Regions from separate parts of the Variovorax glucosi genome, predicted to be linked through region 2. Evidence: predicted binding sites of a transcription regulator. Region 2 holds the regulator's gene; the other holds the start of a gene.
The links. Region 2 encodes HrcA, which represses chaperone genes, less so after heat shock. Its sites were predicted from a motif close to TTAGCACTCNNNNNNNNNGAGTGCTAA; they were not measured.
Positions count from the first base shown of each region.

Region 1 (11,026 bases), on a different contig from region 2:
TCAGGTGTGGTCGCAAACGGAACCGGCACCGTCACAAGTCTGGTCAAGACTGGCAGCGCGGCCCAGACCCTAAGCGGACTCAACACTTACGGCGGCACAACGACGGCGAGCGGCGGCACGCTGAAACTCGGCATCAGTGGCGCATTGCCGTCGACGACCGCCGTGACAATCGCCCCCGGCGCCACACTCGATCTGCAAGGCATGACGCAAAGTGTGAAGTCGGTCGCCAGCACAGGCACGGTGGCGTTCGGCACCTCCGGCCGCCTCACACTGACAACCGGCGCTAGCAGCGTCGGCGTCATCACAGGCACCGGCACGATCACCATCAACACAGGCGCCACGCTAACGCTGACCTCTGCGCTCGCCAACGCTGACATCAACATCGTCCTCAACGGCGGCACGCTCAACCTCGGCACCTTCACCCACAGCATCGGCACCGTGACCGTCAACGCCAACAGCACGCTCGACTTCAGCAGCACGGGCAACGCGCAGCTGACCACCACCTCGCTGACCCTCTCTGCCAGCAACACGCTCGCAGGCACCAACTGGACCCAGAGCGGCGATCGCTTCTACGCCGGAGCGTTCGTCGGCGCGGCGCGCAACACGATCGGCATCGCGCCAATGAATCGCATCACGCTCGGGGGCAACGCTGCAGCCGCCACCGTCTGGCAAACCGACAATGAAATCACCCTTCAGCTCGACCCCAAGCTGCGCATCTCCAAGACGTCCAACGGCGGCATCGGCAGCTTCGTATTTCAGCTGACGGGCCTTTCGACGGCCAACGACAGCATCGCCACGGTCGCGAGCGGCGTCGCCGTCCAGGGCAGCGGAACTGTCTTCGGCACGTCGGGCGTGGCGGCGACGATCGCGGAATCGGGCGTACCTTCCGGCTGGCCGGCCAATCCGCTGTCGGCAAGTTGCACCGACGCAAACGGCGCCTCCAATGCCAACGGCACCGCGACGTTCGGTACGCTGGCAGGCAATACGCTGTCGATCGCCGCGGCACGCATGCTGCAGGGTGCCGACATCGCGTGCAGCTTCGTCAACACACTCAACTCCATCTCGGGCATCGTCTTCAACGACGGCGGCGCTCCGACGGCGGGCGTGAATACCGGCGTTCCAAACGACGGGTTGCAGAACGGCAGCGAGGCGGGCCTGGCCGGCGTGAGCGTAGGGCTCACCGACTGCGCAAGCGTCACGCATGCGGTTGCCGTCACCGACAGCGCGGGGCGTTACGTACTGAACGCGCCGGCGGCGGCAGCCGGACAGACAGTCTGCGTGCGGCCGACACTGGTCGCAGGCCAGCGCGCCACAGGCGCCAATGTCGAAGGAACAATCGCGCCGGATGCCGCTACCACGACAGTCGGCGGATCTGCGTTCGTGTATGGACGCGTGACAAGCCGTCTTTCCTTCATCGAACCCGCCAGCGGCACCCGAACCCTGAACTTCGGCCTGGTGCCCGAAAGCACGCTGGCCGCCAACAGCAGCAGGAGCGCTGCACCCGGCGCAACCGCCATGCACGCCCACACCTTCGTCGCCGGCACGGGCGGCAGCGTGAGCTTCGCCTCGGGTGCGTCGACTGCGACGCCCGAGATAGCCGGCTGGAACGAGGTGATGTATCTCAACCCCGGCTGCGCGACCAGCGTGCCGCCCGGCGCCACCAAGCTGAGCCCGCCGAGCGTGGCGCAAAGCGTGGTGCAGGGCCAGACCGTGTGCTTCTTCGTTCAGGCTTTCGTCCCGGCCGGAGCCGTCAACGGCAGCAGCAACAGCGTGCCGGTGATCGCCACGCTGAACTTCACGAACGCCGCACCGCTGCTCACCGCCACCTACACCGTGACCGACGTGACGATGTCCGGTACCAGCGCGCTGTCGCTGCAGAAGGAGGTGCGCAACATCACCACCGGCGGCGCCTGGGGAACCAGCAACCAGGCGAAATCGGGCGACACGCTGGAGTACAGGATCACATATGCCAATCCGAGCGCCGTGCCGCTGACCACGGTCGTCATCATCGACGGCACCAACCACTACACGACCTTCGTCAGCGCCAGTGCATCGACGATCTCTCCAGCCTTGGGCAGCTGCACGCTGAACACCCCGAACAACCCGGCACCGGCCGCAGGTGTTCCCTGCATGCCGTCGCATGCAGACTCGGGCAAGGGCACGGTTCGCTGGGAATTCAGCGGAACGCTCGCGCCGGGCGCGACCGGAACGGTGAACTACTCGGTGCTGGTCGACTGAATCGGCCCCGCAGACCTGCTCTTGAAAACGTGAGGAATGCCCTTATCATTAGCACTCGCTGAGGCCGAGTGCTAACCGCTGGGCTTCCAGACGATGGGCTCGCAGGCTTTCGCCTGCAGCCCGCAACAAACCCCGTTTCAAATTCAGGAGATGCTATGAAACTTCGTCCTTTGCACGATCGCGTGATCGTCAAGCGCATTGACAGCGAAACCAAGACCGCCTCTGGCATCGTCATTCCCGACGCAGCCGCAGAAAAGCCCGATCAGGGCGAAATCCTGGCTGTCGGTCCCGGCAAGCGCAACGACAAGGGCGAGCTCGGTGCGATCAGCGTCAAGGTCGGCGACCGCGTCCTGTTCGGCAAGTACAGCGGCCAGACCGTCAAGGTCGATGGCGACGAACTGCTGGTGATGAAAGAGGAAGACCTCTTCGCCGTGGTCGAGAAGTAATCAACAACTGAATCCGGAGAAATCATCATGGCAGCAAAAGACGTCGTATTCGGCGGCGAAGCCCGCGCTCGCATGGTCGAGGGTGTGAACATCCTCGCCAACGCAGTCAAGGTCACCCTCGGCCCCAAGGGTCGCAACGTGGTGCTCGAACGCTCGTTCGGCGCCCCCACGGTGACCAAGGACGGCGTGTCCGTCGCCAAGGAAATCGAACTCAAGGACAAGCTCCAGAACATGGGCGCGCAGCTCGTGAAGGAAGTGGCTTCCAAGACTTCGGACAACGCCGGTGACGGCACCACGACCGCTACGGTCCTGGCTCAAGCCATTGTTCGCGAAGGCTTCAAGTACGTCGCAGCGGGCATCAACCCGATGGACCTTAAGCGCGGCATCGACAAGGCGGTCACCGCTCTCGTCGCCGAGCTGAAGAAGGCTTCCAAGCCGACGACCACGTCGAAGGAAATCGCACAAGTCGGCTCGATCTCGGCCAACAGCGATGAAACCATCGGCAAGCTCATCGCCGACGCGATGGACAAGGTCGGCAAGGAAGGCGTCATCACCGTCGAAGACGGCAAGTCGCTCGACAGCGAGCTCGACGTCGTCGAAGGCATGCAGTTCGACCGTGGCTACCTGTCGCCGTACTTCATCAACAACCCCGAAAAGCAATCCGCGATTCTGGACAACCCGTTCGTTCTGCTCTACGACAAGAAGATCAGCAACATCCGTGATCTGCTCCCGACGCTGGAACAGGTCGCGAAGTCGGGCCGTCCGCTGCTGATCATTGCCGAAGAAGTCGAAGGCGAAGCCCTCGCAACCTTGGTCGTGAACACGATCCGCGGCATCCTGAAGGTCGTTGCCGTCAAGGCGCCAGGCTTCGGCGATCGTCGCAAGGCCATGCTGGAAGACATCGCCATCCTGACCGGCGGCAAGGTCATCGCCGAAGAAGTCGGCCTGACGCTCGAGAAGGTCACGCTGGCCGACCTGGGCCAGGCACAACGCATCGAAGTGGGCAAGGAAAACACGATCATCATCGACGGCGCTGGCGCAGCCGGTGACATCGAAGCCCGCGTCAAGCAAGTGCGCGTGCAGATCGAAGAAGCTTCGAGCGACTACGACCGCGAAAAGCTGCAGGAACGCGTGGCCAAGCTGGCCGGCGGTGTTGCAGTGATCAAGGTCGGCGCCGCCACCGAAGTCGAAATGAAGGAAAAGAAGGCACGTGTCGAAGACGCCCTGCACGCTACCCGCGCTGCAGTGGAAGAGGGCATCGTTGCTGGCGGCGGCGTCGCTCTGCTGCGCGCCAAGCAAGCTGTCGGCGATTCGATCAAGGGCGACAACGCGGATCAAGACGCCGGCATCAAGCTGGTGCTCAAGGCCGTCGAAGCTCCTTTGCGCGAAATCGTGAACAACGCTGGCGGCGAAGCTTCGGTGGTGGTGAACGCGGTGTTGGCCGGCAAGGGCAACTTCGGCTTCAACGCTGCGAACGACACCTACGGCGACATGCTCGAACTGGGCATCCTGGACCCGACCAAGGTCACGCGTACCGCACTGCAGAACGCAGCATCGGTCTCGTCGCTCCTCCTCACGACCGAAGCGATGATCGCCGAAGCACCGAAGGATGAAGCCGGCGCCGGCGGCGGCATGCCAGACATGGGTGGCATGGGCGGCATGGGCGGCATGGGTATGTGATCTGTTGCTCGCCCCCAGGCTTGCGCACTTCGTGTCGCAGCGCCTACCCCCTGCCGGGGGCGACACCGGCGGACTGGCAGAGCCAGATCCGCGGTGTCCCGCGAGCAGATGGGAATGCAGGGTGAGCCGGTTTCGTTAAAAAAAGCCCCGCAGCGCAAGCTGCGGGGCTTTTGCTTTTGCGGTGATCGCAGGCCAAGATTGCGCATCGCACAACGAGGAGTACGCCACGATGATGGTGACTATGAAGAAGACCCGAACAGCGTTTTCATGACGTTGCGCCTGGCTACGACTGTCAATCAGCCGAGTTGAAAAGCAAAGACCGCACCCTTTCCCTGCTGCGACAGTAACCGGATATCGCTGTCATGCAATTGCAGGATCCGCCGCACGATCATCAGGCCCAGTCCTCCGCCCCGTTCGCCGGGCAATGACGATGACGAAAACGCTGGCCGCGTGAAGAGCACGGGCTGGAGGTCGTTCGGTATGCCGGGGCCGGTGTCGCTGACCTCGACGGCAACGCCGCCGTTTTTCTGCGGCGCGAGCCTGACCACGATCTCGCCGCCTTTAGGCGTGTGACGAATCGCGTTGTCGAGCAGATTGGTCAGCACGCGTTCGATCATGCCGAGGTCGGCGGTAACGACCGGTAGATCTGCCGCGATATCGGCGATCAGGCGCTGGCTTCGCGCCTCGGCAGCGAGCTCGAACTTCTGGAACACATCCTGCACGAGATCGGCCAGCGCGAAGCTTTCCTTCTCGGGCTTGACCACGCCGTATTCGAGACGCGCCAGCTCGAACAATTCCTGCGCCAGCCGGCCGACCTTGCGGCTCTGGCCAAGCGCGATCTCTAGATAACGACGGCGGTCGGCGGGCGCCAGGGTCTCTGCTTTCAACTGCAGCGTTTCCAGATACCCGTGAAGCGAGGTCAGCGGCGTGCGCAGGTCATGCGAGATGTTGGCGAAAAGCTCGCGCCGTTGCTGGTCGCGCGCGTTGAGCTCGCGCCATTGCTCTGCGATGCGCTCCGTCATTTTCTGGAACGTTCGGCCGAGCGCGGCGATCTCGTCGCCGCCTCGTAGATCGGCGTGTGGCGCGGCGGCGCGCAGATCGATCGGGTTTTTGCCGTCGACTTCGAATCGACGCACCGCGCCGGTCAGCTCACGCAGCGGTCGCGTGATCGACCGGAACGCGAACAGCCCTGCGACCAGGCCGAGCAGCGCCACCAGCGCCATCGACCAGAGCGTGGTGCGCAGCACGCTGTCGACGGAGAAGTGCGCGGCCAGCGCTTCCCGCTCCTCGCCCGACAGCACCACATAGACGTAGCCGGCGTTGCGTCCGTCGACGGTCAAGGGCGCCGCGCTGAATACCTTGCGGCCACCCTCCCCGCGCGGATCGTCGCCAAATACCGGCAGCGCGGCGCCGCCGAGAAAACGACGTAGCGGCTCGATATCGACGCGGTCTTTCCGGAGCCGCCCGGGCGGCGCGGCCTGCGCCTGGATGCGGCCGTCCGGCGCGAGCAGATAGACCTCGACGCTCGGATTGACGGCCATCAGCTTGTCGAAGAGATCGTGAACCGCGGCGTCGTTCACGCCCTCGCCCACCATCAGCGCCGAACTGCCGGCGATGTGCGCCGCCAGTCCGCGCGACAGGCGCTGGGTGACCTCCTGCTCATGCCTTTCGCCGGCAGCAAGTTGCAGCCAGGCTGAGGCGCCGCAGCATGTGAGCAGCAGCATTGCGAACACCAGCGAAAGACGCTGCGAGAGCGACAGGCGACGCAGCAGACTCATGCACCCTCCGACAGCTTGTAGCCACGACCCCAGACGGTGAGGATTCGACGTGGCGCGGCCGGATCGGTCTCGATCTTGATACGCAGCCGGTTGATATGGGTGTTGACCGTGTGCTCGTAGCCGTCGTGCTGGTAGCCCCAGACCTGGTTGAGCAGGTCGAGCCGCGAGAACACCTTGCCGGGATGCCGGGCGAAGAAATACAGCAGGTCGAATTCGCGCGGCGTCAGCTCGATCGGCCGGCCTTCGAGCCGCACTTCCCGCGCTAGAGGATCGATGCCCAGCCCGCCCAGTTCGAGCTGGCCCGATTCGAGGCGTGCGTTGCGGGCCATCGCCTCGGTGCGCCGCAGCAGCGCACGCACGCGCGCCACCAGTTCCAGCACCGAGAACGGCTTCGCGAGATAGTCGTCGGCGCCCAGTTCGAGCCCCAGGATGCGATGCACTTCGCTCGACCGCGCGCTGGTGATGATGATCGGCGTGTAGCGCGTCATGGCGCGGGCACGGCGGCAGATCTCGAGACCGTCGACGCCGGGCAGCATCAGGTCAAGGACCAGCGCGTCCCAGCTGCCGCGCTCCAGTTCCCGGATGCCGGCATGGCCGTCGGCGGCATGCGTCACCGCATAGCCCTCGTCGTGCAGATGCATGCGCAGCAGCTCCGCGATGTGGGCATCGTCCTCGACGATCAGCACGCGTTTGGCGGTTTCCATGTGGGCGGATTGTCCCGCGATACCGGCTCCGGAGTTATCACGATTAATTGAACTCTTCGTGATGAATCGGCGAGCGAGGCGGCCGAACAATCCGCTTCATGCAAAGCCTATCCATCACCCCGAGACGCCAGAGTCTCCCGAGACACCCGCCGATCCATCCGGCGTGGATGCGCGTCACCCACTGGCTGAACGCACTGGCGGTGCTGGTGCTGGCGACCAGCGGCTGGCGAATCTACAACGCAGCGCCGTTCTTTCCGTTCGACATTCCGGCCGTGCTCACGCTCGGCGGCTGGCTCGGCGGCGCTCTGCAATGGCACTTCGCCGCGATGTGGCTGCTGGGCGTGAACGGGGTGATCTACCTCACGATGAACATCGTCAGCGGCCGGTTGTTCGCCAAGTTCTTTCCGCTGTCGATCGGAGGCATCTTCCGCGACGCACTGGACGCCCTGCGCGGCAAGCTCTCGCACGCCGACCCGCGCCGCTACAACAGCGTGCAGCGCTTCGCCTACCTGTTCGTGATGCTCGACATCGTGCTGCTGGTGCTCTCCGGGATGGTGCTTTGGAAGTCGGTGCAGTTCGGCCTGCTGCGTGACTTGCTCGGCGGCTACGAGTTCGCGCGGCGCATCCACTTCTTCGCGATGGCGGCACTGGTCGCTTTCGTGGCCGTGCATCTGGTGATGGTGGCCCTGGTGCCGCGCACCCTGCTCGCCATGCTGAGCAGCCATACGAGAACCGAATCTGGAAAGACATCATGAACATCTTCCGACGGATTCCCCTGATCGGCGTCGACAGCGAAGCCGCCCTCGCCGAAGCCCGCAAGCTCATCGGCCGCAAGGTCGAGCAGCCGGCGCGACGCGCCTTTTTGCAGCGCACACTGACGATGGGCGGGCTGTCGATGCTCACCGGTTGCAGCATCGGCGACAACGCCGGCGTCGAAACCGCACTCGGCCGCATTTCACGACTCAACGATGCCGTGCAGGGCTGGCTGTTCGACCCGACGCAGCTGGCGCCGACGTATCCGGAATCGATGATCACGCGACCGTTTCCGTTCAATGCGTACTACGGCGAAAGCGAGATCCGCGAAGTCGACGAAGCCGGCTACAAGCTGGAAGTGACGGGCATGGTTGCCGACAGGCGCAGCTGGACGCTGCCGGAGCTGCGCGCGATGCAGCAGCATGACCAGGTCACGCGGCACATCTGCGTCGAAGGCTGGAGCGCCATCGGCAAATGGGGTGGCGTGCGCTTCTCCGATTTCCTGCAGCGCATCGGCGCCGACACGACCGCGAAATACGTCGGTTTCAAGTGCGCCGACGACTACCACACCAGTATCGACATGCCGACCGCGCTCCATGCGCAGACGCTGCTCGCGCTCACCTGGGACGGCGATCCGCTGCCGCCGAAGTACGGCTTCCCGATGAAGCTGCGGATGCCGACGAAGCTCGGCTACAAGAATCCGAAACACATCAAGGCGATCTTCGTCACCAACACCTACCCTGGCGGCTATTGGGAAGACCAGGGCTACAACTGGTTCGGCGGCAGCTGAGTTCTTTCGCAAGGCTCGGCGCTATCGAAACGCAAGGCCGTGTTCATACAGAACCGCGCCGATTTTTACTGAAACCACTCGAAGGAAACCGACATGAACAAATTCTCCGCAACCCTCGTCGCTGCCTGCATGGCCGTTGGCTCCGTGTCGGCTTTCGCTGCCGACGACATGATGAAGAAGGACACCATGGGCAAGGACGCCATGGCGAAGGATTCGATGTCCAGGGACGCGATGCGCAAGGACGGAATGAAGAAGGACGCCATGACGAAGGACAGCATGGCGAAAGATGCCATGGGCAAGGATTCGATGGCAAAGGATTCCATGACCAAGGACGGCATGAAGAAGTAGGCACGCGAGCACAGAAACCGGAGCCCTGTCGTGGTCGACTCGCACCCGCCCGAATCGGCTCCGGAAAAACATCAACAATTCCCGGAACACACAAGGAAGCCAGACCTGTATGAAAAAGCCCTCGACATCCGATTCCACCACCTCCAGGACCGCAACCCACCTAACCTCACTGGCACGCCGCCCGATGCTCGCGCTTTGCGCGCTCGTCGCAGGCGCCGCCATCTGGCAGGCTATGCCGTCGTTCGCGGCCGAAGCGGCCGTCGTGATTCCTGCGCCTGTCGAGGATGTCGCAGCGGCATCTTCGACCGGCATGCAAACCGCGGTTTTCGCCGGTGGCTGCTTCTGGGGCGTGCAGGGCGTGTTCCAGCACGTCAAGGGCGTGACCAACGCCGTGTCGGGCTACGCGGGCGGCGATGCAGCGACGGCCAAGTACGACACCATCGGCTCCGGCCGCACCGGCCATGCCGAGGCCGTGCGCATCAGCTACGACCCAAAGCAGGTCAGCTACGGCAAGCTGTTGCAGATCTACTTCTCGGTCGCGCACAACCCGACAGAGCTGAACCGCCAGGGGCCGGACACCGGCACGCAGTACCGCTCGACGGTGTTCCCTGTCGACGCCCAACAGGCGAGCATTGCGAAGAGCTACATCTCGCAGCTCGACAAGACCAAGGTGTTCGGCAAGACCATCGCCACGACCATCGAGCCCGGCAAGACCTTCTATCCGGCAGAGGCGTACCACCAGGATTTCCTGACGCGGAACCCGAGCCATCCCTACATCGTGATCAACGACATTCCGAAGGTCGAGAACCTGAAGCGCGTGTTCCCGGATGCATACAAGGTGCAGCCGGCGCTGGTGAACGCGGGCGCCTGACGCGTCTGGCGCGGCGCACCGTCAGCTTGAGAAACAGGGCTTGAGCGCGCGGTAGAGCGACTTGAACCGCACATGCCGCGCCCGGTGCGCATCGGCCTTCGATGCGTCGGGAGCGAAACGCTGTCGAACGACAGGCGCACGGCACACCGTATCGATCGCGCCGCCGTCTGCCAACCAGGCCAGTCGTGCGGCGCCCAGTGCGCCGCCTGCTTCGCCACCCTCACCAAGCGTCAACGGCACTTCGAGAATGTCGGCCAGTAATTGCGCCCACCAGACGCTTCGCGCACCGCCGCCGACCAGCGCCATGTCGCCCTGCGGCGGTTGCAGCGTATCCAGACCGTCGCGCAATCCGAAGCTCACGCCTTCGACCACGGCATAGGCAACGTCGGCCGCGCCATGCGCGTGCGTCAAGCCTATCAGCGCGCCCTGCGCATTCGCGTCGTTGTGCGGCGAGCGTTCGCCCGAAAGGTAAGGCAGAAACATCGGCGCCGTGCGTCGCGCCGCGTCGTCGAGACCGGAGGCCGAGGCGATCAGCGCCGCCTCGTCCGCAAAACCGAAAGCCCGAACCGCCCAGGTCAAGGCGCTGGCCGCCGACAGCATCACCGACATCTGGTGCCAGCTGCCCGGCAGCGCGTGGCAGAACGCGTGAACCGCTTTTTCCGGGTTCGGTGCGAAGCGGTCGGTGACGACGAAGATCACGCCCGAAGTACCGAGCGACACGAATCCCTGCCCCGCCGCGACGACACCCATGCCGACGGCGCTGGCCGCGTTGTCTCCGGCGCCGCCCGCGATGACGACATCGGCGCCGAGTCCCCATCGCGAAGCCAGTTCAGGCGACAGCATCGCCGACACCGCGCTGCCTTCGACAAGCCGCGGCATGCGATCGCGCGTGAGCCCGGTCGCGGCTAGCAGTTCGTCCGACCAGTCGCGAGCACGGACGTCGAGCCACAGCGTGCCCGCCGCGTCGGACATCTCGCTCACCATCTCGCCGCTCAGGCGCCAGCGCAGCCAGTCCTTCGGCAACAAGACCTTGCGCGTGTGCGCGAAAAGCTCGGGCTCGTATTCGCGCACCCACATCAGCTTCGGCGCCGTGAAACCGGGCATCGCGAGGTTGCCGGCCAGCTCGCCGAGACGCGGCACCGCCGCCGTCAGCCGCTCGCACTGCGCGGCACTGCGGCCGTCGTTCCAGAGGATGGCGGGACGCAGCGTTTCGCCGGCTTCGTCGAGCAGCACGGCGCCGTGCATCTGCCCCGAGAGCCCGATCGCGCGCACGGAAGCAAGAGCGTCCGGATGCTCGGTGCGCAGCGTCTGCATCACCGCTTCCAGCGCATCCCACCACTGCGACGGCGACTGCTCCGACCACAGCGGCTGCGGCCGGCTGACGGTGAGCGGCACGCGCGCCACGCCGACGATGCGGT
Region 1 is NZ_JBPJZE010000002.1:409,050-420,075, reverse strand. Features, by position in the region: gene ACSFA3_RS10330 (autotransporter-associated beta strand repeat-containing protein) at 1-2,238, shown strand, start outside; gene ACSFA3_RS10325 (co-chaperone GroES) at 2,394-2,684, shown strand; gene groL (chaperonin GroEL) at 2,712-4,364, shown strand; gene ACSFA3_RS10315 (sensor histidine kinase) at 4,661-6,142, opposite strand; gene ACSFA3_RS10310 (response regulator transcription factor) at 6,139-6,846, opposite strand; gene ACSFA3_RS10305 (cytochrome b/b6 domain-containing protein) at 6,945-7,601, shown strand; gene ACSFA3_RS10300 (molybdopterin-dependent oxidoreductase) at 7,598-8,389, shown strand; gene ACSFA3_RS10295 (pentapeptide MXKDX repeat protein) at 8,483-8,737, shown strand; gene msrA (peptide-methionine (S)-S-oxide reductase MsrA) at 8,922-9,608, shown strand; gene xylB (xylulokinase) at 9,630-11,026, opposite strand, start outside.
Region 1: ACSFA3_RS10325 (co-chaperone GroES) is a predicted target of HrcA. The motif match lies at 2,287-2,313, and genes of this name have one in related genera.

Region 2 (11,026 bases):
GAGAAGAGTCACATCCATTACCTTGGCGTGGGCAACATGCTGAAGCTTGCCCAGGCCGACTTCTGCGACAAGCTGGTGCGGGCGCTGGCCAGCCGGTTGCGGGTAGTGAACGAGGCCGCGATGACCGAGGTCGAGCGCTGGAGCAAGGGCGCGGCAGCCCAGCTCGACGCCCAGCTGAAGGAGCGTCGCCGTAATTTCGGTCGGCGGATCGAGTCGGTTGAGCGCATTCAGGGCGCAGCCGGAAGTCTGGAAGAACGGCTGACGGAAATTGCCGAGCAGGAAGGCGGTATCGCCGGACTGAATGAGCAGCTGAGCGAGCAGATTGCACATCTGTACACCGTCGATCACGAAGAGCCGATCGATTGGGTCGTGTCGGACGACTCGCCCGATGCATGGGCGAACACCCCCGCGTCGGCGCCTGCGACATTCGGCGCGGCCGGTGTCCACTGAAGTCGCGGTTTCGCAATCGGTCGGCCCGCCTGATTTCGCGAAACGCCTTGTCGACTGGCAACGCAGTCATGGGCGCAGCACGCTGCCGTGGCAGAACACGCAAGACCCTTACCGTGTCTGGCTGTCCGAAGTCATGCTCCAGCAGACGCAGGTCAGCACGGTGCTCGGTTACTTCGAGCGCTTCCTCGCGCGTTTTCCGGATGTCGCGGCCCTGGCTGCCGGCACCGAGGACGAGGTTTTCGGCTTGTGGAGCGGCCTCGGCTACTACAGCCGTGCGCGCAACATGCATCGGTGCGCACAAGATGTCGTGATGCGCTTCGGTGGCGTTTTTCCTCGTACTGCAGCCGAACTGGTGACGCTGCCCGGCATCGGTCGGTCTACCGCATCGGCGATCGCGGCGTTCTGCTTCGGCGAGCGCGTTGCCATCCTGGACGGCAACGTCAAGCGGGTGCTGACGCGCGTTCTGGGATTCGGCGGTGACATGTCGTCGACGGCGCAGGAGCGCACGCTGTGGAATCTGGCGACCGACCTTCTGCCGCCCGCCGACCAGCGCGCCGACATCGCGCGCTACACGCAGGGCGTGATGGACCTCGGCGCCACCGTCTGCCTACCGCGCAAACCCAGCTGCATCATCTGTCCGATGGCCGATGTCTGCGTCGGTCGCCGCGAAGGTCAGCCGGAACGCTATCCGGTCAAGACCCGGAAGCTCAAGCGCAGTGCGCAATCGCTCTGGATGCTGCTGGCGCAGGACGAGCAGGGGCGGATCTGGCTCGAGAAGCGCCCGGCGCGCGGCATCTGGGCGGGCCTCCATTCGCTGCCGGTATTTGACAGCCGTGAAATGCTGCTGGACGCAATACCTGCTGATGAGCGCAACCGGACGACCGACGAAGCCACATTCGTGCACGTGCTGACGCACAAGGACCTGCACTTGCATCCGGTCGCGCTTGTCGGCCTTGCGCCACGTGCGTTGACCGACAACGGGCGTTGGCTGGCGCGCAGCGAATGGGAGCCGCTGGGCTTGCCGGCGCCGGTTCGCAAGCGTCTGCTTCAGTTCGACTGAGCGAGCCAAGCCGAGCCGAGCCGCGGTCAGGCGCCGTCCAGCTCCCGATGCCGCTTGAGCGCAGCCCAGCGCGCGCCGAAACGATGCGCGAGCTGTTCGACCAGGAACACCGACCGGTGCTGCCCGCCGGTGCAGCCGATGGCGACCGTCACGTAGGCGCGGTGGTCGCTCGCCAGCGCGTCGAGCCACCGGCTCAGGAATTGCTCGATGTCGCCGTACATCTTGGCAACGTCCTCGTGCTCGCGCAGCCATTCGACGACCGGCGCATCCCGGCCGGTCAGTGCCCGCAGCGCCGGAACGTAATGCGGATTCGGCAACATGCGGACGTCGAAAACGTAATCCGCGTCGAGCGGCACACCGCGCTTGAACGCGAAGGATTCGAACACCAGCGTCAGCGAACTCTCCGGCGCCGAGATCAACGCTTTCACATAGCTCTGCAGTTGCGACGGCCGGATGATGCTGGTGTCGATCACATCGGCGCCATCGCGCAGGTCGGCCAGCAATTCGCGCTCCAGATCGATCGAATGCACCAGCACGCGCTGCTGCTCGGGTACGTCGGTGCGACCTTCCTGGCGCGACAGCGGATGGCGGCGGCGCGTTTCGGAAAACCGCCGCACCAGCGCATCGGTCGTGGCGTCGAGGAAAAGGGAGCGCAGCACGACGCCGTCCCGCCGCAATCCTTCGAGCTGCTGCGGCACCAGTGGCAGCGACACGCCGCTGCGAACGTCCATTGCGATGGCGACACGCGTCGCCTGTTGCTCGCGCTGCAACGCGATGAACGGTGCCAGCAGTTCGGGCGGCAGGTTGTCGACGCAGTAGTAGCCGGCGTCTTCGAGCGCGTGCAGGGCAACCGATTTGCCGGAGCCGGACATGCCTGTGATCAGCACCAGTTCGAGTCGGCCGTCGCCGACCGCGGTCGTTGCGGTCGTAGCGGTCGTGGTGCTCATGACGTTGCTCCCGCTGTCGTGTCGTTGCTCTGGTTGCCAAGCATTTCGCGCGCGTGCGCCAGCGAGGTCGCGGAAACGCGTTCGCCGCCGAGCATGCGCGCGACCTCGCGAGTGCGTGCCTCGTCGTCGAGCGCAGCGACGCTGCTTTCGGTGCGCTGACTGTCTTTGGCGTCGGTCGCGGTCGTCGGGCGTTTCGCGACGAGCAAATGGTGGTCTGCGCAAGCCGCGACTTGCGGCAGATGCGTGACGGCCAGTACCTGCCGGTCGCGTCCGAGCTGCTGCATCAACCGCCCGACGGTCTCCGCAACCGCACCGCCGACGCCGGCATCGACCTCGTCGAAGATCAGCGTCTGCGCAGCGCCGAGTTCGCTGGTCGTCACGGCGATCGCCAGCGCCACGCGCGAGAGCTCGCCGCCCGACGCCACCTTGCCGATCGGCCTCGGCGTGCTACCGGTGTGTCCGGCGACCAGGAACGAAATCTCTTCCAGCCCTGCGCGACCCGGCTGCGCCAGCGGCTGCAGCGCTACCTCGAAGCGGCCGCCCTGCATGCCGAGCCCCTGCATCGCCTGCGTGACGGCCTGAGACAGGCGCGGCGCCGCGAGCTTGCGAGATTTGCCCAGGGCTTTCGCTTCCTTCATATAAGACTGCTGCGCGTTCTGCTCGGCGCGCTCCAGCGCATCCAGATCGCTCTGCGCGTCGAGCGCCCGGAGCTCGTCCCGCCAGCTGGCGAGCAAAGCGGGAAGGTCGGTCGGCTGGCGCTTGTAGCGGCGCGCCAGCGACATCCAGGTGCCCATGCGCTCGTCGAGTTCGGCGAGGCTCTGCGGATCGACTTCCGAATGCCGCAAATAGCCGTGCAGCGAATGCGCAGCATCCGACGCCTGTGCGACGCTGGATGCCAGCACTTCGGCAAGCGCCTTGAATTCGGGCTCGATGTGTTCGACGTCCTGAAGCAACGCCAGCGCACGGTTGAGCGCCGGCAATGCGCCGGCGTCGTCGTCCTCGAGCGCTGTGCGGGCGCCCTCGGCCGCGTCGATCAGCGCCTGTGCATTGGAAGCCCGAGTGTGGTTCGCCGAAAGCTCTTCCCACTCGTCGGCCAGCGGCGCGAGCTTGGCGACTTCGCCGATCTGCCACTGCAGCCGTTCGCGTTCGCGCTGCAGCGTGTCCTGCGCCAGCCGCGCACGGTCGAGCGCGCCGAGCGCCTGGCGCCAGCCGGTCCAGGCGCCGTCGAGCGCGGCGGTGTCGATGCCGGCGTAGGCGTCGAGCAGGCCGCGAATGGCATCGGGGCGGGTCAGGCTCTGCCAGGCATGCTGGCCGTGGATGTCGAGCAGCCGGTCGCCGATTTCGCGCAGCTGCGTCGCAGTGGCCGGGCTGCCGTTGATCCAGCCGCGGCTCCGGCCCTGCAGGTCGACCGTGCGGCGAAGGAGCAGGGAATCGGATGTCTCGAAACCGCCGGCATCGAGCCAGGCGGCGAACTGCGGATCGGCGTCGAATTCGGCGCTCACGTCCAGACGTTCGGCGCCTTCGCGCACTGCGCCGGCGTCGGCGCGGCTGCCCAAGGCGATCTGGAGCGCGTCGATCAGGATCGACTTGCCCGCGCCGGTCTCGCCCGTGAGTACGGTGAAGCCGGACGAGAGATCGATGTCGAGCGCGCGCACGATCACGAAGTCGCGCAGCGCAATACGTCGCAAAGCCATCAGCGTTCCTGCAGGTTGAAAGAGCAGCGATGGTGCATGGTCAGGAGCCTCCCTCGTTCCAGTGCAGTTTCTTGCGCAGCGTGTCGAAGTAGCTCCAGCCTTTCGGATGCAGGAACCGCACCCGGAATTCGGAGCGCCGCACCACGACGCGATCTCCGATCTCCACCGATGCCAGCGACTGCATGTCGAAATTCGCGCTCGCGCCGCGACCGGAAACCAGTTCGATCACTATTTCGTCGACATCGGGCAGCAGGATTGGCCGGTTCGACAGCGTGTGTGGCGCGATGGGCACCAGAACCCAGCCCGGAATCGACGGATGCATCAAAGGGCCGCCTGCAGACAGCGCATAGGCGGTGGAGCCGGTCGGCGACGCGATGATCAGGCCGTCCGCGCGCTGGCTTGCCACGAAATGCTTGCCGACCGACACCCGCAGTTCGACCATGCCGGAGGTCGCGCCGCGGTTGACCACCACGTCGTTCATCGCCAGCGCGTCGAACACGCAAACGCCGTCGCGCATTACGTGCGCATGCATCAGGCTGCGGTGGTCTTCCTCGAATTCGCCGGCCAGCATCGGCACCAGCGTCGACTGGTAGTTGTCGATCGGGATGTCGGTCACGAAGCCGAGGCGGCCGCGGTTGATGCCGATCAGCGGAACGCCGTACGGCGCGAGCTGGCGTCCGATGCCGAGCATGGTGCCGTCGCCGCCGACGACGAGGCCGAGGTCGCAGCGCTGTCCGATTTCGCTGGCCGTAAGCGATTCGTAGCGGCTGACTTCCGGGTCGTCGGCCGTCGATCGCTCGACCACCACTTCGCAACCCTGGGCTTCGAGGAAAGCGCCGATTTCGGCCATCACGCCGTCCTGCGGTCCGGCCTGCGCCCGGTGGCCGGACGCCTGGTATTTGCCGATGAGAGCGACATGCCGGAAGCGCGAATTCATATTCAACAAATTACAACACTAAAATCTTTCGATGCTGGATGACCGCGCCAAGTTGCTGCTCAAGACGCTTGTCGAGCGCTACATCGCCGAGGGGCAACCCGTGGGATCGCGCACGCTCTCCCAGGCGTCGGGGCTTGAACTGTCGCCGGCGACCATCCGCAACGTGATGTCGGACCTCGAATCGCTGGGGTTGATCACCAGCCCGCACACCTCCGCAGGCCGCATTCCGACCGCACGCGGCTACCGGCTCTTTGTCGACACGATGTTGACGACGAACGAGCGTGAACAGTTCGCGACGCCCAGCCTGGCACCCGACCAGCCGCAGAAGGTCATTGCCAACGCGGCGCATCTGCTGTCCAGCCTGTCGCAGTTCGTCGGCGTCGTGATGGCGCCGCGACGGGCGTCGGTGTTCCGGCAGATCGAGTTTCTCCGGCTGTCGGACCGGCGCCTGTTGGTGATCATCGTATCGCCCGACGGCGATGTGCAGAACCGGGTGATCTTTCCGGACACCGACTATTCGCAGTCGCAGCTCGTCGAGGCTGCCAACTACATTAACGCGCACTACGCCGGCCTGTCGATCGAGCAGGTGCGCGACCGGCTGCAGTCCGAGGTCGAGAAGCTGCGCGGCGAGATCGCGTCGCTGATGCAGGCCGCCGTGCAGGCGAGCACCGAGGCGATGTCGGAGACGCAGGACGAGGTGGTGATTTCCGGCGAACGCAATCTGCTGGCTGTGAGCGATTTTTCGAGCGATATGGGCCAGCTGCGCCGTGCATTCGATTTGTTCGAGCAGAAAGCGCAGCTGATGCGGCTGCTGGATGTGTCGAGCAAGGCGGAGGGTGTGCGCATCTTCATCGGCGGCGAAAGCAAGGTCGTGCCGTTCGAGGAGCTGTCGATCGTGAGCGCGAACTACGAGGTCGACGGGCAGGTGGTCGGCACGCTGGGGGTCATCGGCCCGACGCGCATGCCGTACGACCGGATGATCCAGATCGTCGACATCACCTCGCGCCTGCTGACCAACGCGCTGAATCATCGCAAGTAGCCGCGCCGCTAGAATAATGCCGCGTGGGCCGTTAGCTCAGTTGGTTAGAGCAGCGGACTCATAATCCGTTGGTCGATGGTTCAAGCCCATCACGGCCTACCACCTTATCGTTTCGGAGATGCCCGCCGCGCGCGATCGGTGTGCTCTCCATCGATGCCATGGGCGAGACCTGTCCAGTCGAAGAAGCCATGATCCATGAGCTACATCACGATCTATCACAACCCCGACTGCGGCACTTCGCGCAACGTGCTTGCGCTGATCCGCAACACCGGCGAGGAACCCACCGTCGTCGAATACCTGAAGACCCCGCCCGATCGCGCGGCCCTGGAGCGACTGATTGCCGCCATGGGCATGCCAGTGCGCGATGTGCTGCGACAAAAGGGCACGCCCTACGACGAACTCGGCCTGAATGACCCGAAATGGACCGATGACCAGCTGATCGACTTTGTGCTGCAGCATCCGATCCTCATGAATCGGCCCATCGTCGTCACGCCGCTCGCGACCCGGCTGTGCCGGCCCTCGGAAGCTGTTCTCGAGATCCTGCCGGCGCCGCAGCGAGGCGGGTTTTCGAAGGAAGACGGCGAAGTTGTCGTCGATGGCAAGGGACAGCATGTCGTCAGGTCCTGATTCGCCGAACCTGCCAAATATCGATTCCGGCTTGTTCCACCGGCCCGATCTTCAGCGCATTCATCCCACGACGCGGGCGACGCATGCGCCACGCATCCTGCTGCTCTACGGCTCGTTGCGCGAGCGTAGCTACAGCCGGTTATTGACCGAGGAAGCGGCTCGCCTGCTGCAGGCACTGGGCTGCGAGACACGCATCTACGATCCGCGCGACCTGCCGTTGCCGGACGGTGCACCGGACGGCCATCCGAAGGTGCAAGAGCTGCGCGACCTCGCGCAGTGGTCCGAAGGCATGGTGTGGACCTCCCCGGAACGTCATGGCGCGATGACCGCGATCCTGAAGGCACAGATCGACTGGATTCCATTGGCCATCGGGTCGGTGCGGCCGACGCAGGGCAAGACGCTGGCGTTGATGGAAGTGTCGGGCGGTTCGCAGTCCTTCAATGCCGTCAACCAGATGCGCGTGCTCGGGCGCTGGATGCGCATGATCACGATCCCAAACCAGTCGTCCGTGGCCAAGGCGTTCCTGGAGTTCGACGACGACGGGCGTATGAAGCCTTCGTCGTACTACGAGCGGGTGGTCGACGTGATGGAAGAACTGGTGAAGTTCACGTTGCTCACGCGAGACTGCGCGGACTATCTGGTCGAACGCTACAGCGAGCGATGCGAGAGCGCGGAAGCCCTGTCAAAACGGATCAACCCGCACGGCATCTGACAGCGTCATCGACAATCGCAGCGATGCCACTGGCTGAATTACCTGCTTCCTCACCTTGAGAACCTGTATGAAGAAACTTTTTGCCGTTCTGATTTTCGCGCTTGCGTCCGTCACCGCCTTTGCGGCTTCACCTTGCTGCGACAGCGATTGCTGCGACGAAGTCATGATGCCCTGCTGCGAGTAAGCGACGCGGCGGTACTTTTCGCCACTACAAAAACTAGAGAAAAAGTAAAAATGTCTGGACAAGGCTTTCACGTGCATGGCCCGCACGAACACGAACTCGAACACGCTGCGAGTGGGGATCACGGCGACAGCACGCATGCCGGGGCTGGCACCAAGAGCATGATCAACCAGATTGCCGTCTGCACCGCGATCATTGCCACGGTCGGCGCGGTGTTCTCGTACATGGGGGGTGCCACGCAGGCCAATGCGGGTCTGTACAAGAACAACGCCGCCATCAAGAAGACCGAAGCTTCGAATCAGTGGAACTACTTCCAGTCGAAGAGCACGAAGCAGTCGCTGGCCGAGTTCGCTCGCGATCTGGGACCTGAGGATCGCAAAGCCGGGCTTCAAGCCAAGGTCGATCGCTACGAAAAAGAAAAAACCGAGATCCAGGCGGCAGCACAAAAGCTCGAATCCGAAGCCACCGACTGGGACCACCAGTCTGAAGCGCAGATGCATCAACACCATCGCTGGGCGCAAGCCACCACGGTTTTACAAGTGTCGATCGCACTTGCCGCCATTGCGCTGCTCACACGCAAGAAATGGGTGGAGTACGGCATGTTCGTGTTGGCCGGCGCTGGACTTGTCGTCGGTGTCGCAGCCATGTTGCATCTCTAGGCCGGCATCGGCAGCGACGCGCAGACGGGTTCTCCGAGGCGCGCATCAACCTCAGGAAGGCGTCGCGTTGACGATGCGTGTCGGCGTGGGCGGCATCAAAGGCTTGTTGGCCTTGATGTAGGCCTCCAGTGCATCGATGTCCTGATCCCCTCCGATCGTCTGGGTACCTTCGTTGAACACGGTGAAGTTGTCTCCACCCGTTGCCAGGAAGCTGTTCATCGTCACTCGGTAGGTGGTGGCATCGAGCACGGGCGTGCCAGCCAGCTTCATCGCGGTGATCCGGGATCCGGCAGCCGCTGCAAGGTTGTAGGTGTAGCTGAAGCCAGTCGACGCAAGCAGCACGCGCGGTGCGCCCGTGGTGTTCGCGCCGCTGTTGAACTGCTGCTCGAGCAGCGCGCGAAGCTGGGCCCCGGTCATGGTCTTGACCACCAGGCTGTTGCCGAACGGTTGCACGCTGAAGAGCTGTCCGTAAGTCACGTCGCCGTTGGTTCCCGGGATCAGGTCGGCACGCACGCCGCCCGGGTTCATGAAGGCGATCTGGGCACCACCTTTCGCAACGGGTGCTGTTGCCGCAAGTTGGGCGTCCGCGATCAGATTGCCCATCACGTTCTCGCGCGAGAGTGCGTTGGTACGCGTTGCGGGCGCGGTGACCTGCCCGACGATGCGGGCGACCAGAGGCTCCGCAACGGCTCGGTAGCGACCGATGAGGGCGCCGATTTCGGCGTTCTTCTCGAATCTCGGGTACTGATCGGTCAGTGCGACTGTTGCGGCACCGCTTCCGTAAGCCTCGCTCTGGACGATCACGTTGTCGGCAGACTTCGCTACGACCTTGCGGGTGCTCGTGTTCACGGAGAGGTTGATGTCGGTGACGATGGTGCCGTACTGCCCTGCGCTTGTGAGCAGGAACGGCTTGCTCGCGTTGGTCTTCGCGTAGTCGCACACGTAGGCACGGTGCGTATGTCCGGACACCACGACGTCCACGCCGGCGTCGAGACGGTTGAGGATGGGAAGCACATCGCCACTGAGGCCCGCACAGCTCTTGTCGTTGTAGCCCGCCGTCGTCGTGCCTCCCTCGTGCACGACCACCACGATCACATCGGCACCTTGCGCTCGCAGGGCGGGAATCAATGCGTTAGCCGTGTCGGCTTCGTCCTTGAACGTCAGCCCTGCCACGCCGGCAGGGGTCACGATGCTGGGCGTGCCCTTGAGTGTCATGCCGATGAATCCGACCTTGACGGTCGCGCCATCCTGAGTGAACGTCTTGATGCCGGTCGCGGGAAACAAGGTCGTGCCGTCCGCTTTCAGCGTGTTCGCAGCGAGGAAGCCGAAGTTGGCTCCCGGAAAGGTCTTGTTCACTTGGCATGGCTCGAGCGCCGTGTTCTTGGCGCAGCCTCCGTTCTTCATCCGGAGCAATTCGGTCTGCCCCTTGTCGAATTCGTGATTGCCGACGGCATTGAAATCGATCTTCATCGCATTGACGGTCTCGATGGTCGGCTCGTCCAGAAACAGCGCCGAAACGAGCGGCGACGCTCCGATCATGTCTCCTGCCGAGACCACGGCGTAGTTCGGATTTCGGGCTTTCAGGGTCGCGATCGCCGAGGCCATGTACGCAGCACCACCCGCCGGGACCGAGACGGTTCCACCTGCTGCAAGGGGCGCGGAGATCGATGTCTTTGGCGGTTCGAGATTGCCGTGCAGATCGTTGAATGCGATGAGTTTTATCGACATCACCGCAGGAACCGGCATCGGTGTCGTCGTCGGTGTCGTCGTCGGTGGCACCGCGGGCGGCGTCGAGGCGACGTCGTCCCCATGTCCGCCACCGCATCCGGCGAGCGCGAGCAAAGCCACAGTGCTGGCAAGTGCCGCGGTTTTCCAAGGCCTGCTCATGTCGATTCCTTTGAAGAGATTGCACGCACCCTAGGAACTTCGGGTGACGTCTCGATGACTTGTAGGTCGTTCGACAACAGTCATTACAAAGTTGGTAACTTCAGTTGATCCAGCGATTGCCGAGCACCAGAATTCCTATATCAGCTCGGGCTGTAGATGCATGGATGATCTGCTGCGCATACGCCAACGCGCTGTCAAACAGAGAAAAGCAATGGAAGACAACGACGATCTCGAGCGAATCGCGGGCAAGACGAGAACCGAATCGGCTGAGTTGCGCCGTCAAAACGGCGCCAAACATTCGCAAGACCGGGTTCGGCAAATTCTTGGTGTTCTGCTGAACCCGCGATTTCTTGCCGTGTCATTCGTCATCGTGACCGGCTTTGTGCTCTTCCAGCTACTCCGCTGAAGTTTCGGACTTGGAGCCAGGACCAACTAGCTCGAGAGTGTGGACTGCGCATTCGCCAGAGCTGCGATCCGCCTGATTCCGTGCAGGCTGATTGCGTGTTCCAGGCCGTCGACCATGACCTCGGTGCGCATCTTCACGGGCAATCGGTGTACTCCTACGTGACCTTTCAGATTTCGTGAAGGAGTCGCCGCAACGCGAGTCTTTCAGCAAACGCCGACCAAAATTGAAACCTTTTGTCTACGGTCATGTGAATACTCCAGCACTACACAAAGGAAGCTGGATGAACTCAGCAGTTCAAAATTTATGCATGGTCGAGTTGGGCGAGGACCTGGTGGCCGAAGCCGATTTCATGCAGCACCGCATTCGCGTGCGTTGCACGTATGTCCAGCATCAATGGTGCTGGACATACAACGTATTTCTCGTCGAA
Region 2 is NZ_JBPJZE010000004.1:472,297-483,322, forward strand. Features, by position in the region: gene ACSFA3_RS20625 (dynamin family protein) at 1-450, shown strand, start outside; gene mutY (A/G-specific adenine glycosylase) at 440-1,510, shown strand; gene rapZ (RNase adapter RapZ) at 1,537-2,457, opposite strand; gene recN (DNA repair protein RecN) at 2,454-4,151, opposite strand; gene ACSFA3_RS20645 (NAD kinase) at 4,192-5,088, opposite strand; gene hrcA (heat-inducible transcriptional repressor HrcA) at 5,120-6,127, shown strand; tRNA gene ACSFA3_RS20655 (tRNA-Ile) at 6,153-6,229, shown strand; gene arsC (arsenate reductase (glutaredoxin)) at 6,323-6,754, shown strand; gene arsH (arsenical resistance protein ArsH) at 6,738-7,466, shown strand; gene ACSFA3_RS20670 (hypothetical protein) at 7,437-7,787, opposite strand; gene ACSFA3_RS20675 (DUF4337 domain-containing protein) at 7,701-8,306, shown strand; gene ACSFA3_RS20680 (bifunctional metallophosphatase/5'-nucleotidase) at 8,358-10,193, opposite strand; gene ACSFA3_RS20685 (hypothetical protein) at 10,354-10,599, shown strand; gene ACSFA3_RS20690 (hypothetical protein) at 10,775-11,026, shown strand, end outside.